4 regions of the Rhizobium sp. BE258 genome follow, and region 1 is predicted to be linked to each of the others. Evidence: riboswitches for the same ligand, from Rfam matches in the RefSeq annotation. Region 1 holds a riboswitch; each other region holds the start of a gene.

Region 1 (3,638 bases):
ACCACGGGCGGCACCAACAGCACCATTGACGAGGCTCCGCCCATCGCTGCGTAGAGGGCGCGGCTGCCGCGTGTGAAACGCTTGTCCCCGCTGATGGTCTGGCGGGCGCGGATCAGGGCTGCTGATACGACAAGGGCCAATGTGGCGGCGGAAAGGGATATGCCGAAGCTCATCGCTGCGGCTTGCCAGAAGACCGGCTCGCCGACCAGCTTCGGGAGGTCGGCTCTCAGGCCGGCTACCAACACGGAAAGCAATGGCGAAAGCAGAAAAGCCGTAGCGAGGACGAGGAGCAGGCCATCCGACAGTTTTGCCATCGCCATTCTGCCATCGAAACGCATGGAGTGGCGTCCGGCGGTCAGCCCTTCGTCACGGCTGGCGGGGAGAAACGACATGGCGCCGAGGATGAGGCCGGCCAGGGCAATCTGCAGCAAGGACAGAGCTACCGCTCGGCCCGGGTCGAAATCAAAACGCAGCGACTGGTAGATCGCCACCTCGATCGTCGTTGCCGCCGGTCCGCCGCCAAGCGTCAGCACCAGCGTGAAGCTGGTGGCGCAGAGCATGAAGATCAGCCCTGAAATGCCAGGGATCAGGCCGCGGATCGCCGGCCATTCGATGAAACGGAAGACGGCGCGCGGGCGCATGCCGAGATTGCTTGCCATCAGCCAGTATTCGGCGGGCAGGCGCTCCAGTCCTGCAAGCATCAGCCGGCAAGCGAGCGGCAGATTGAAGAAGATGTGGGCGAGGAGGATGCCGGTCAGTCCGTAGATGCTGACGGGTTCGGACAGGCCGAGCTTGAGCAAAGCGGTATTGAGCAGGCCCTGCCGTCCCCAAATGCCAATGAGCCCGAGCGCGCCGATCAGAACGGGCAATCCCATCGGCACGGCCATCAGCCGGATGATCCAGATGCGGCCGGGAAAGTTCGGCTGGCGGGCAAGCGCCCGCGCGACGGGGAGCGCCAGGAGAACTGAGAGCAGCGTGGAGAGAACCGCTTGCAGCAGCGTGAAGCGCAGGACGCGGAGAATGTAGGGATCCGAGATGATCCCGGCGAACGCATCACTGCCGCCGGAAGCAGTCAGCGAGACGGCGGCGATGCCGATGAAAAGCAGGATGGCGGCGAGGCCGATTGCCCCGCCCGCCAGCGCATTTCTCCGTTCCGCAGCCGTCTGCAGCATCAGTTCATGCTCATGGCCGTCAGCCACTCATCGATCCAGGACTTGCGGTTTTTGGCGACATCATCCGGGCTCATCAGGAAGGTCTTGGACGGATTGACCAGCTTGCCGAAGGCATCCGGCAGCGGCGTGGAGGTGGCCGCAACAGGCATCATCCAATTGTTGGTCGGGATCGTGTCCTGGAAACCCGGCGTCACCATGAACTTCAGGAAGTCGCGGGCGAGTTCTTTATCCGGCGCGTTCTTGAGAAGGCCGGCGACTTCGATCTGGATGTAGTGACCTTCGGAGAAGGCGGCGGCCTGATAGCGGTCGGTGTTCTCGGCGACCATGTGATAGGCTGGTGAGGTCGTGTAGGACAATACCATCGGCGCCTCGCCCTTGGTGAACAAGCCATAGGCTTCAGACCAGCCGGGCGTCACCGTCAGGATGCGGCTCTTGAGCTTCGTCCATGCTTCGGGCGCCTTGTCGCCATAGACGGACTTCACCCAGAGCAGCAGGCCAAGGCCGGGCGTCGAGGTGCGCGGATCCTCGATGACGAGCTTTTGCGATGGGTCGCCGTCGATCAGTTCCTGCATGCTTTTCGGCGGGTTCTTGATGGTCTGCGTGTCGTAGATGATGGCGAAGTGGCCATAGTCATAGGGAACGAAGACATCGTCCTTGAAATCGCCCGGTACCTTGAGGTCGCTGGTATCGACGCCGCTTACGTCGAACAGGCCGGTGTCCTTGGCTTCGGTGATCAGGTTGGTATCGATGCCGAGAACGATGTCGGCCTTGGTCGAGGCGCCTTCGAGCTTCAGGCGTGAGAGAAGCGCCACGCCATCGGCGACGCTGACGAAATTGACCGTGCAGGCGCAGGTCTTCTCGAAGGCTTCCTTGACCTTGGGGCCCGGGCCCCATTCCGAGGTGAAGCTCTCGTAGGTGTAAATGGTCAGCGTCTTGTCGGCGGCCTGCGCCGGAGACAGAGTGACTGTTGCGGCAAGGAAAGCCGTGACGAATGATGCGATCAATGGTTTGCGGCCGGGCATGGCGCGCCTCCTCCTAAAAAAGTTGTTTCATGGGGAAAAGGGCGGTGCCTGGTGTCACGCGTCTAATCCCTCCGCCGGTGTTAGCCGGATCAGGTTCCGCGGGTTGGCTTGAAAGCCTCTCAGCCAGATATCCTTGCGGATACAGGGCACCCCGTTAGAGCGTTGGCAGATGTATAGTGATGCAGGCTTTATGACAAGGGCGCAGCGCGCCCTTGCCGCTACTCGGCGGCTTCGGCGGCTGCGGCCGTGTTCTTGGTCTCGCCGTGGCGCGGCAACTGGACCGGTTTCAGCGAAAGCGCTGCAATCAATCCAATCAGAGCAAAGGCGCAGGAGGTCATGAACATCGGCGTGAAGGCGCTGGCATAGGCATCGGCGACAGCCTGGCGGCTGGCTTCCGGGAGGGCTGCCATCATCTTCGGCGTCAGCTGCTCGATATCCGTAACGCCGGGGATGGAAACGCCGACCTTTGCCAGCTGTGAGCCGATGATGGCGCCGTAGATGGAGATGGCGATCGAGGCGCCGCCCATGCGCGACAGCGTGACGGAACCGGTGGCGGCGCCGACATCACGCGCCGGAGCGGCGTTCTGGACGCCGATGACGGGCACCTGCTGCGACAAGCCGATGCCGATGCCGTGCAGCATCATCAGCAGGCCGATGATCGGCAGCGGCGTACCAGCATGGACCTGGGTCAGGAGCGCGAAGGCCACCGCGCTGCAGGAGAGGCTGGCAATGGCGAAGGGCTTGTAGCGTCCGGTGCGCGAGATCATGCGCCCGGCAAAGAGCGAGCCGCAGACGAGGCCGCCGGTCAACATGACGAAGAGCAGGCCGGCATGCGAGGGCGACAGGCCCGTGGTCGTCTGCAGGAACAGCGCGAAGTAATTGGCCATGCCGATAGCGATGCCGCCGCCGGTGATCGACATGATCAGGAGAAGCGGGAAGGTAGGGTTGCGGAACAGCGATAGCGGCACGATCGGTTCGGCGGCGCGGCGCTCGACGAAGACCCAGGCGATGGCGCAAAGCGCGCCGATACCGATGATCCCAAGGCTCTGCGGCGCCAGGATCGAGCCGAACAGCTCGCTGCCATCGGCCATCAGCACGATGCTCGTCGTCGTCATCGCCAGCAGTAGGGCGCCGGCATAATCGATCTTCGGGCGGCGGTGCGGCTTGCGATAGGGCAGCATCAGCGCGAGGCCGATCAAGACAACGAAACCGATCGGCACGTTGACGAGGAAGATCGAGCGCCAGCCGAAGAGATCGCTCATCATGCCGCCGAGAACGGGGCCGATGGCGCTCGAGGCCATCAGCACCAGGCTGGAATAGCTCTGGTAGCGGGCTCGTTCGCGCGGCTCGAAGAGATCGGCATTGACGGCGAAGATCGATACCATGATGCCGCCGCCGCCCAGGCCCTGGAGCACGCGGGCGGCGATCAGCGTGTTCATCGAGA
Region 2 (3,638 bases), on a different contig from region 1:
TGGCACTCGCTCGCGAGCGCAATCTCTACGTCTCCTCCATCACCTATTTCGGCAACCAGCTCGACGCCGACAATGCCAAGCGCAAGGATCTGCGCTCGCGCACCTCGGAATTCGCCCAGGCGATCGGCGAGGCTGGTGTGCCGATCTTTGTGATCTTCCCGGGACGCAACGATGAAGCCAGCGACGAGGCCAATTATGACGACTTCGCCGCCTACACCAACGGCCTGATTGCCGAGACGGCATCGAGCGGCCTGATCTTCGCGATCGAAAACTGGCCAGGGCCGAAGGACAATTTCGTCGGCACGACGCCGAGGGGCTACGACGAGCTGTTCAAGCGCATTCCAGACCGCCGCTTCGGGCTGGAATTCGACCCCTCGCACTTCCTGCGCATCGGCGTCGATCCCTATAAGGCGCTCGAGGACGTCAAGGACCGCATTGCCATCCTCCATGCCAAGGACACCGCGATCGATCCCGCCGTACAGCAGGCCGTCGGCTATCACGGCAAGGGCTGGTGGCAATACAAGCTGCCCGGCCTCGGCCTTCTTGACTGGACGAAATTCCTGCGCCAGGCCGTGAGCTACGGTTTCGACGGCACGATCTCGATCGAGCATGAGGATGCCGCCTACGGCTGGCCGGGCAAGGACCTGGAGGCCCGCAAGGAGGGCGAGCGCGTCGGCCTCGGCTTTCTCAGAAACACCTTGAACACGCTCTGATCGCGGCCTGGGGAGGACGACAATGGCTCATGTTTCCGTGAATAATGCCCGCAAGGACTATGGCGCGTTCAAGGCCATCAAGGGCGTATCGGTCGATATCCGCGACGGCGAGTTCGTGGTTCTCGTCGGACCGTCCGGCTGCGGAAAATCGACGCTGCTCAGGATGATCGCCGGCCTCGAGGGCATTACCGGCGGTGAGATCCAGATCGGCAAGCACATCGTCAACGAGCTGGCACCGAAGGACCGGGACATCGCCATGGTGTTCCAGAACTATGCGCTCTATCCGCATATGACGGTTGCCAAGAACATGAGCTTCTCGCTGCGGCTGAAGCGTATGCCGCGAGAGGAGATAGACAAGCGCGTCGGCAATGCCGCCAAGATTCTCGGCCTCGAAAGCCTGCTCGAACGCTATCCGAAACAGCTCTCCGGCGGCCAGCGCCAGCGTGTTGCCATGGGCCGGGCAATCGTGCGCGACCCGGCCGTCTTCCTCTTCGACGAACCGCTCTCCAATCTCGATGCCAAGCTGCGCGTCCAGATGCGCTCGGAGATCAAGGAACTGCACCAGCGGCTGCAGACGACGACGATCTACGTCACCCACGACCAGATCGAGGCCATGACCATGGCCGACAAGATCGTCGTCATGAAGGACGGCCGCATCGAGCAGTCCGGTTCTCCGCTCGATCTCTACGACCGGCCCAACAACCTGTTCGTCGCGGGCTTCATCGGCTCGCCCGCCATGAACTTCATCAAGGGCAGCATGACGGATGTGGGTTTCCGCACCGAAGACGGCATCATCCTCCCAAGCGACCGCCGTCCGGGCGATGCCGTAACCTACGGCATCCGCCCCGAACATCTCCGGCTCGACCCCGGTGGCATCGAGATCACCACTGTCGTCGTTGAGCCGACGGGATCGGAAACCCTCGTCATCGCCAGACTCGGTACGCAGACCATCAGCTGCGTCTTCCGCGAGCGGATCAGAGCAGCGCCCGGCGATGTCCTGAAGGTTGCGCCCATTCATGATGCCGTTCATCTCTTCGATGAAGGCGAGCAGCGTATCGTCAGCGGCGAGGCCCGGCTGAACTGATAGGGCGTGACAAGCCGCCGATAATTTGCGATGACGAAGGCGTTGAGAGACAGGGGCGTTCGCCGGAAGGCGGGCTGAGAGGTACCCTTTGAACCTGAACCAGATAATGCTGGCGGAGGGAGTCGCTCGAGGCCCTTCGCTTTCGTTCGTCCGGCCTCCGGCGTCTTGCCCCGCCCCACAAGGGACGCAAGATGACGACTTCGAGATCACCCGGACAATTGCTGACCGCGCTGCGCGCCGCGCCGCCGCTCGTTCACTGCATCACCAACTATGTCGCGATGAACATCGCCGCCAATGTCGTGTTGGCCGCGGGCGCCTCGCCCGCCATGGTGCATGCCGAAGAGGAAGCCGGTGAATTCGCGGCGATATCCGGGGCATTGACGATCAATATCGGCACGCTGTCGCCCGCCTGGGTGAGCGGCATGAAACAGGCGGCGAAGGCCGCTGCCCGCAACGGCAAGCCCTGGGTGCTGGATCCGGTCGCCCATTACGCGACGGGCTACCGCCGGGAGAGCGTTGCGGCGCTGCTCGATCTCAATCCGGCAATCATCCGCGGTAATGCTTCCGAGATCATCGCGCTTGCCGGCAGCGAAAGCCGCGGCCAGGGCGTCGACAGCCGCGATCCCGTCGAGCAGGCGGAAGGTGCCGCCCGCAGCATTGCCGCCCAGTATGGTGCTGCCGTTGCGGTCACCGGTCCGATCGATTTCGTCACCGATGGCGCGCGTGCTGTCAGGATCGCCGGCGGCTCGGCCCTCATGCCGCAGATCACCGCGCTCGGCTGCTCGCTGACCTGCCTGACCGGCGCCTTTGCCGCGATTGCGCCCGAGGAGACTTTCGATGCGACAGTCGCAGCGCTGGCAATGTTTGCCGTCGCCGGCGAACAGGCAGCGCTGGAAGCGAAAGGCCCCGGCTCCTTCTCCTGGCGTTTCCTTGATGCGCTCGCGGCACTCGACGGTCCGGGCCTCGACCAGGCGGCAAGGATCAGCCCGGCGTGAAGACCTTCGATCTTTCCCTCTATCTCGTCCTCGATCCGCATCTCTGTGCCGGATACGGGCTTGTCGAAACCGCGCGTGCCGCCGTTGCCGGCGGGGCGACCATCGTGCAACTGCGCGACAAGACGGCGGACACCCGGCAAATGATCGAAACCGGCCGGGCTTTGCAGCATGTGCTCACGGGCAGCAACGCGCTGCTCATCGTCAACGACGATGTCGAGGCGGCGATCGCGCTCGGTGCCGACGGATTGCATATCGGCCAAGATGATCTCGGCGCGATTGAAGCTCGCCGGAAGATCGGGCCGGACATGATCCTCGGCCTGTCGGTCGAGACGGCGGCGCTTGCCGCCGCGGTGGATCCCGCCATCGTCGATTATGCCGGAATCGGCCCGGTCTTTGCCACCGCGACGAAGCCTGACCATAAGCAACCGATCGGCCTGACAGGTCTGGCCGATCTCGTTCGTGCCTGCCCGGTTCGCTCCGTAGCGATCGGCGGGCTGAAGGCCGAGCATGTCGGCCCGGTGCTTGCCACCGGCGCCGAGGGCCTTGCGGTCGTCTCGGCGATCTGCGGCCAGCCCGATCCGCAGGCGGCGACCGCAGCCATCGCAGCCAGCATCAGAAAGGCACGCTCATGATCCGTAACGTCCTCTCGATTGCCGGGTCCGACCCCTCGGGCGGCGCCGGCATCCAGACCGATCTCAAGGCTTTCTCGGCGCGTGGCACCTATGGCATGGCCGTGCTGACGGCGCTGACCGCACAGAACACGACGGGCGTTTCTGCCGTGCAGACGGTCTCTCCGGCGTTTGTCGCTGAGCAAATCCGCATGGTTTTCGCCGATGTGCGCGTCGA
Region 3 (3,638 bases), on a different contig from region 1:
CGCGCACAGTGCGGATGGTAATGATTTGGAGGGTCCTGTTTGAAGTTCGCAGAGAGCGGCACGCCCCCTCCGTCATCCTCGGCCTTGTGCCGAGGATCTAACGAACTCCTACGTCAGCCGTTGCAGATGCTCGGGACAAGCCCGAGCATGACGGCGGTGGGTAGGACTGAGGCTCGCACGTGAAGACTGCGAATGGGATGAAGCGCTCGTCCCACCGCCACCCCACCCGGCGCACCGCCCTAAGCGTCGCTCAGCGTCCGCTTCACCGCATTCCGCCAGCCCTTGAGCTTGGCGGCTCGCGTCTTCTCATCCATGTCAGGCTCGAAGCGCTTGTTGCGTTTCCACTTGGCGGAGAAGGTCTTGCGATCCGGCCAGACACCCGCCCGGCTGCCGGCCAGCCACGCAGCCCCCAGCGCGGTGGTCTCCAGGATCACCGGCCGGTCGACGGGCGCATCGAGCAGATCGGACAGCCGCTGCATCGTCCAATCGGAGGCGACCATGCCGCCATCGACGCGCAGCACGGTATCGTCGGTGCCGTTCTTCCAGTCCTTCTGCATCGCATCGAGAAGATCCCGCGTCTGGTAGCAAACGGCTTCGAGTGCGGCGCGGGCAAGCTCCGACGGGCCGCTGTTGCGCGTCAGGCCGAAGATCGCGCCACGCGCCTTCGGATCCCAGTGCGGCGCCCCGAGGCCGGTGAAGGCAGGCACCAGATAGACCTCCTGCGAGGGATCGGCACCCTCGGCCAGCTTGCCAGTCTCCCCGGCAGAATCGATGATGCCCAGCCCGTCGCGCAACCACTGCACCGCAGCTCCGGCAATGAAGATCGACCCCTCGAGCGCATAGGTCGTCTCGCCATCCAGCCGGTAGGCGATGGTGGTCAGAAGCCGGTTCTTCGAGCGCACCATGTCGGAGCCGGTATTCAGCAGCGCGAAGCAGCCGGTGCCATAGGTGGATTTCATCATGCCGGGCTCGAAGCAGGCCTGGCCGATCGTCGCCGCCTGCTGGTCGCCGGCAACGCCTAGGATCGGGATTTCGGCGCCGAACAGCGACTTCTCGGTGATGCCGAAATCGGCGGAGCAGTCCTTGACCTCCGGCAGCATGGCGGCCGGTACCCGCAGGATCTCCAGCAGGTCCTTGTCCCAGCTATTGTCGGCGATGTTGTACATCAGCGTCCGCGAGGCGTTGGTCGCATCGGTGACGAAGCTCTTGCCGCCGGTCAGCCGCCAGATCAGGAAGGTATCGATTGTCCCGGAGCAGAGTTCGCCCTTGGCGGCCCGGGCACGCGCGCCCTTCACATTGGCCAGCATCCAGGACAGCTTGGTGCCGGAGAAATACGGATCGAGGATCAGCCCGGTCTTCTTGGTGAAGAGCTTTTCGAGATCCTGGCGTTTCAGGTTCTCGCAATAGCTGGCGGTGCGGCGGTCCTGCCAGACGATGGCGTTCTGGATCGGCTTGCCTGTTGCACGCTCCCAGACGACGACGGTTTCGCGCTGGTTGGTGATCCCGAGTGCGGCAATGTCAGTGGCCTTCACCCTGGCTTCGCGCAGCGCCATGTGGATGGTCGAAACCACCGAATCCCAGATCTCCTCCGGATCGTGTTCCACCCATCCCGAGCGCGGATAGATCTGCGTGAACTCCTTCTGGCCGACGCCTGCAATCTTCATCTCGCCATCGAAAACGATCGCCCGCGTCGATGTCGTGCCCTGATCGATCGCCAGAACATACCCGCTCATGCCTGCCCCTCCCTCTAAGCTCAGCGGCTTTCAGATAGATCATTTAAGACGTAGAAACGAAAGAGAAAAGAAAGCCGATCGCAATTTTGCCTCGTCGTAAATCGGCCGCTTTACAAGCCAGCCGACGCATGCTTAAAGGGCACCAACGACAGGGGTGCTCCGTATAGCCGGGGCTGAGATGCGGCCGCATGGCCTCAAACTCTTGAGCTGATCTGGATAATACCAGCGGAGCGAGGCGAGCGATGTTTTCTGGCGCACAAATTTCCCTTTACCCGATGACCGACCGTTTCGTCGATGTCATCCTCTCGGCCCTTCCGGCCCTCGCCCCTTATCGCGACAAGCTCAGAATCGAGACCGACGACATCTCGACGCTGATCGTCGGCACGCCCGATGTCGTCTTCGCGGCGATGCGCGATCTCTATGTCAGCGGCTCGGCGGATGGCATCCATGCGGTGCTGCGCGCCACTATCTCCCGCGGCTGCCCCGGCGAGCCTGACGATCCGATGTGCCATACCGAGGCCCTTTCGGGTCCGGTCCTGCCGCTTGCCGAGCGCAAGGCGTCAGCTCTGGAAGCAGTAGCCTCCTCGCCGGTCACCGGCCGTACCGCCGCCGCGCAGTTCTCGCTCTATGTCATGGGCACCGGCGATCACATGGAAGAGATCTACGGCTGCATCGACTTCCTGAAGAATTCGGGCGTTTTCGACCGCTCGAAGAATTTCTGCACCCGCGTCAAAGGCGATGCCGGTGCGGTCTTTGCGACCATTCACGAAGCCTTCGTCCGCTTCGGTCCGCCGAATGGCCATGTGACCATCGACCTTACCGTCTCCGCCAACAGCCCATCCGCCGTCTGATCGCTGCCTCACGTCAGGAGACTGCCGATGCCGCGATTCATCCGATTGCCGGAACTTGCCATGCGTTCTGCGCCCGCCGTGCTGTCGGTCAGCGCGCTGCTGGCCATCTGGGAAGCCTATGTTGACCTTGCCGGTGTGCCGCCGACGACGCTGCCTGCGCCATCGCGCGTCATCACCCAGGCATTCGTCGAACGCGTAGCGCTGCTGAACAACAGCTGGCCGACGCTGCAGGCGACGATCTCCGGTTTCGGCCTCTCGCTGGCGATCGCGTTCCTGTTCTCGGTCGCCATCGACTTTGCGCCGCGCCTGTGCGCCGCCCTGATGCCGGTCTTCGTCATCAGCCAGACATTGCCGCTGGTCGCCATCGCGCCGCTGATCGTGCTCTGGTTCGGCTTCGGGCTGCTGCCGAAAATCCTGCTCGTCGCCCTCGTCACCTTCTTTCCGATGCTGGTGGCCCTTGCCCTCGGCTATGCGGCAGCCGAACCGGAGATCGAGGAGCTGCTGGCCTCGATGGGCGCCTCACGCTGGAAGCGCTTCATCGTAGCGCGGCTGCCGGCGTCCCTGCCCTACTTCTTCGCCGGACTGCGCATCTCGATCACCTACGCGGTCGTCGGCGCGATCTTTGCCGAATATGCAGGCGCCGCCCGCGGGCTCGGCGTCTATATCCTCAACGCCAAGAACAATTTCCGCGCCGATCTGGTGCTTGCCGCCGTGCTCGTCAGTTCGCTGCTGACACTCATCCTGTTTTCGCTGGCCGTGCTGGTCGAATGGCTCTCCATGCCCTGGCACCGCACCAGCCGGGACGACCGTCGATGAGCGATCAGCCTCTTCTCGATATCCGGGATCTCAGCTGCCGTCTCGGCACCGTCGCCGTGCTCGATGGCATTTCACTGCAGCTTCACGCGGGCGAATTCGTCTCGATCCTCGGCCCGTCGGGCGCCGGAAAATCCACGCTCTTCCGGATTCTGACCGGAAGCGTCGCCAAAACAGGCGGCAGTATCCGCATGAACGGCAATGCGCTGGACTCAGAAACCCGCCCCTTCGCCTTCATGCC
Region 4 (3,638 bases), on a different contig from region 1:
CGATGGGTGACGAAGATCAGCTCGTCATAGGGCGGCACGCCGTTTTCTTCTGGAAAGAACGCCTTGCCCTCATGTCCTTCGAGCTTCATCTGCGTCAGCTCGAAATTGCGGAAGCCGCCGACATTGGCATCGACCTTGCCTGCGATCAGCGATGGCGACAGGGCGAAATTGACGTTGACCAGCTCTACGTCTTCTTTCGTGAGACCGGCGTTTTCCAGCATCCGCTTCAGCATCGCGTCTTCAAAGCCGGTGACGGAAAAGCCGACCTTCTTGCCCTTCAGATCGGCAAGACTCTTGATCGGTCCATCGGCAAGCACGGTGACGGTGTTGAGCGGCGTCTCGACCAGCGTGCCGACCCGCACCAGCGGCAGTCCGGCTTCGTGGTCGAGGTAGAGGTTGGGCTGGTAATGGATGCCGATATCAGCCTGCTTGGCGGAAATCAGCCGCGGCACCGCCGAGGGATCGGCAGGCGGGATGAGCTCGACATCCAGCCCTTGCGCGGCAAACAGGCCCTTCTGCCCGGCGATGACCAGCGGTGCGTGGTCGGGGTTGACGAACCATTCCAGCATCACTGTCAGCTTGTGGTTGGCAAGCGACGGCGAAGCGAGCGCCACAAGGGCAAGGAAGGTGGCGGATATCAGACGCAGCATGTTTGCTCCATGAATGTGCAGTTTGAAAATCGTTCAGCGCGTGGTTGCCCACGGCGTCCAGCCGGAGGTGAGCCTGTCGACCACCACCCGGCAGATCAGCGTCATCGCCGCCAGCACCGCCATGGCGGCAAAGACCATGTCGGTCTGCATGCGCGCATTGGCCTGGACCATGACGAAGCCGAGGCCTGCCGACGCGCCGACCCATTCGCCGATCACGGCGCCGAGCGGCGCCAGCGGCGCAGCGATCCTCAGACCTGAAACGAGTGCCGGAACGGCAAGCGGCATCCGGATGCGGACCAGCGTCTGCCAGTGGCTGGCATTTGTCAGCGATACGGCATCGAGGATATCGCGCTCGGTCCTGCGCAGCCCGTCGGCAAAAGCCGAAGCGACGGGAAAAAAGATGATGATCGTTGCCATGGCGACCTTGGAAGCCATGCCGAAGCCGAGCCAAATGACCAGGATCGGCGCCAGCACAAAGACCGGGAAGGCCTGCAGGATCAGCACCAGCGGCCAGACCAGCGCCCCGGCGGCCGGAAAGGCCGACAGCACGAAGGCCGCCGCCGCACCTGAGATTGCTCCGCAGACGTATCCCAGCACGATCTCAAGCGCCGTCGTCAGGCTCTGCTCCAGCAGGAACAGCGGCTGCCGCACAAAGACCGAAGCGACCGACAGCGGTGAAGGCAGGATGAAATGCGCCGGCGCAAACAGCCAGATGACCACCTGCCAGATCGCAAGCAGCAAAACTGCACCATAGAGAGCGTTGAGAGGGCGCATCGTTCAGGTGTCAGTGGAAACTGAGGGGCGTGAGCGCAGCAGAACAGACATTGCGAAGCGATCTCCAGACGGCAATGGAGATCCAGGCAAAGCGAAGACGAAGGGAGATACCGGCGGCATCTTGTTCCGTTCCTACGCCGGCATGACCCGGATCAGGTTCAAGGGTCCGGCTCAGCGCCATCTCAGCATCGTCAGATGCTCCCCTCGGAATGGGCGGGAAACTGTCGCGTTTTCAAAGGACTGTCAATGGTGGATCCGCCGCCTGCGCAGCGCCCAGGCATTTGTGATCGAAAGGGCTAGAGACTTTTGGCCCAGGGCTACCTATCTAAGTGTCATGCAATTTAGGGAGACCGAATATGAAATTCGCTATTCTCACCGTTCTTGCTGCTTCGCTGGCGGGAATATCAGCCCAGGCCGCGGACCTGACACCACCGCCTGCGCCGGTTGAACCGGAGGCAATAACGCCGGTTTTCACCTGGTCGGGCCCTTATATCGGTGCCGAGGGTGGCTATAGCTGGACGACGTTCGATCCTGACGGTGCATCCAATGTCGACGCCAACGGCGGGATCCTGGGCGGCTTTGCCGGCTACAACTACCAGTTCGACAATAACTGGGTGATCGGCGTCGAAGGCGATGTCCTCCATAACTGGAACGAAGAGGACACGGCCTTTGGCTCCGTCGAGACGACATGGCAGGGCTCGGTCCGCGCCCGCGTCGGCTATGCCTTCGACAACGCCCTGCTCTACGGAACCGCCGGCTGGGCGATCGCACGGGCAGAAGGTCATCCGACCGGGGCTTCAGATGTTTCCGACACGCTGAACGGCTGGACGATCGGCGCAGGTATCGACTACGCCTTCACCCAGAACATCTTTGCCCGCGGCGAGTATCGCTATACCGACTACGGCAGCGGCAACTTCGGCGGTGCGGCGGGCGGTGATTTCGATCTGAACCAGAACACGATCATGATCGGCGTCGGCGTCAAGTTCTGAGGAGACGGAATGAAATGCGCGATCGCGGACGGCACGCCTTCACACGGCGTGACGCGAAGCTAGCCGTTTTCCAAAAGTCCGCTCTAGGTGTTCCAACATCCCCGTGGAAAACCGGAACACCGTGTTGCACTAAATTAGGACTTCGACAAAAGTCATTCCTCATGATGAGGAATGCTCACAATGCTGTCGGGTCTCGGGACAATCACCATTACGGACGAGAATTACAGCGAGCACGTGGCCTTCGAACTCGGTGAGCGTGACGGCCTGCTGTTTGGCGGCGAAGAGATCCTGCGGCGGGCACAGCGCGCCAAGAAGGTGTTTCTCTTCCTGCTGACATCGCGGCGCGAGTTGCGCATCCGCATTGCCAATGTCGAGCATTCCTGCGCCAATTTCGTCGTCATCAGCGAACCGCTTCCTGCCACCTGAGAGCGCGTGAAAAGGCCACGAGCGGGTCAGCGCTGCGTGGCCTTCATGACGCGGCCCGTGAGGCGAGCCGCGCCTCAGTTCAGATGTTCGAAGTCCGCCATGTTCTTCTCCGTCACCAGTTGGAACGGGATCCAGACCTCGCGGTCGATCTTTTCGCCCTTGATCGCCTTCAAAGCCGCATCGATCGAACCCTTGCCCTGACCCTTGGCATCCTGGAAGACCGTGACCTTCAGGTCGCCCGCCTTCATCGCCTGCAGGGCTTCCGGCGTGGCGTCGATACCGGCGACGATGATCTTCTCCGTGGATGCGCCGCCATTCTTCAATGCGGCGATGGCGCCGAGCGCCATCTCGTCGTTGTTGGCAAGAACGGCATCGAACTCCAAGCCCGATGTCAGCCAGTTGGAGACCAGATCGGCGCCGTTGACGCGGCTCCAGTTACCGACCTGCTCCTGAGCGACCTTCAGGCCGCTGCATTCAGGCGTCGCGATGACGTCATGGACGTCCTGAGTGCGCTGACGCGCGGCCTGGCTCGTCAGGTCGCCGATCATGATGACGACATTGCCTTTGCCGCCCAGAATGCGACAGACTTCCTTGGTCTGCAGCGTGCCGGATTCGGCCTCGTTTGAACCGACGAAAGCCTGTTGCTTGCCGAGTGTCGAAAGATCGGTCGGCTGAACGTTGACGTAGATCAGCGGGATGCCGGCATCCTCGGCAACCTTGCTGAGAGCCGGCGTGCCATCTGAATCGACGGGATCGACGATGATGGCCGAGACGCCGCCGGCAGCGAAATTCTTGACCT

Evidence for each region. Region 1 has a riboswitch for thiamine pyrophosphate ahead of thiB (thiamine ABC transporter substrate binding subunit). Riboswitches for the same ligand answer to the same signal wherever they lie in the genome.
Region 2: it holds a riboswitch for thiamine pyrophosphate, as region 1 does, so the genes downstream of both, thiM (hydroxyethylthiazole kinase) here and thiB (thiamine ABC transporter substrate binding subunit) in region 1, are expected to answer to the same signal.
Region 3: it holds a riboswitch for thiamine pyrophosphate, as region 1 does, so the genes downstream of both, J2X43_RS12005 (YkoF family thiamine/hydroxymethylpyrimidine-binding protein) here and thiB (thiamine ABC transporter substrate binding subunit) in region 1, are expected to answer to the same signal.
Region 4: it holds a riboswitch for thiamine pyrophosphate, as region 1 does, so the genes downstream of both, J2X43_RS03410 (ABC transporter permease) here and thiB (thiamine ABC transporter substrate binding subunit) in region 1, are expected to answer to the same signal.

Annotation. Positions count from the first base shown of each region.
Region 1 covers NZ_JAVDWL010000005.1:289,206-292,843, reverse strand. Annotated here, with positions in the region: gene thiP (thiamine/thiamine pyrophosphate ABC transporter permease ThiP) at 1-1,172, opposite strand, end outside; gene thiB (thiamine ABC transporter substrate binding subunit) at 1,172-2,194, opposite strand; TPP riboswitch at 2,244-2,358, opposite strand; gene J2X43_RS19705 (MDR family MFS transporter) at 2,413-3,638, opposite strand, start outside.
Region 2 covers NZ_JAVDWL010000001.1:968,485-972,122, reverse strand. Annotated here, with positions in the region: gene J2X43_RS04540 (sugar phosphate isomerase/epimerase) at 1-713, shown strand, start outside; gene J2X43_RS04535 (sn-glycerol-3-phosphate ABC transporter ATP-binding protein UgpC) at 736-1,797, shown strand; TPP riboswitch at 1,839-1,935, shown strand; gene thiM (hydroxyethylthiazole kinase) at 1,989-2,792, shown strand; gene thiE (thiamine phosphate synthase) at 2,789-3,424, shown strand; gene thiD (bifunctional hydroxymethylpyrimidine kinase/phosphomethylpyrimidine kinase) at 3,421-3,638, shown strand, end outside.
Region 3 covers NZ_JAVDWL010000003.1:306,965-310,602, reverse strand. Annotated here, with positions in the region: gene glpK (glycerol kinase GlpK) at 240-1,733, opposite strand; TPP riboswitch at 1,874-1,984, shown strand; gene J2X43_RS12005 (YkoF family thiamine/hydroxymethylpyrimidine-binding protein) at 1,976-2,584, shown strand; gene J2X43_RS12000 (ABC transporter permease) at 2,612-3,400, shown strand; gene J2X43_RS11995 (ABC transporter ATP-binding protein) at 3,397-3,638, shown strand, end outside.
Region 4 covers NZ_JAVDWL010000001.1:731,133-734,770, reverse strand. Annotated here, with positions in the region: gene J2X43_RS03415 (ABC transporter substrate-binding protein) at 1-650, opposite strand, end outside; gene J2X43_RS03410 (ABC transporter permease) at 684-1,424, opposite strand; TPP riboswitch at 1,537-1,639, opposite strand; gene J2X43_RS03405 (outer membrane protein) at 1,781-2,413, shown strand; gene J2X43_RS03400 (hypothetical protein) at 2,594-2,839, shown strand; gene J2X43_RS03395 (sugar ABC transporter substrate-binding protein) at 2,914-3,638, opposite strand, start outside.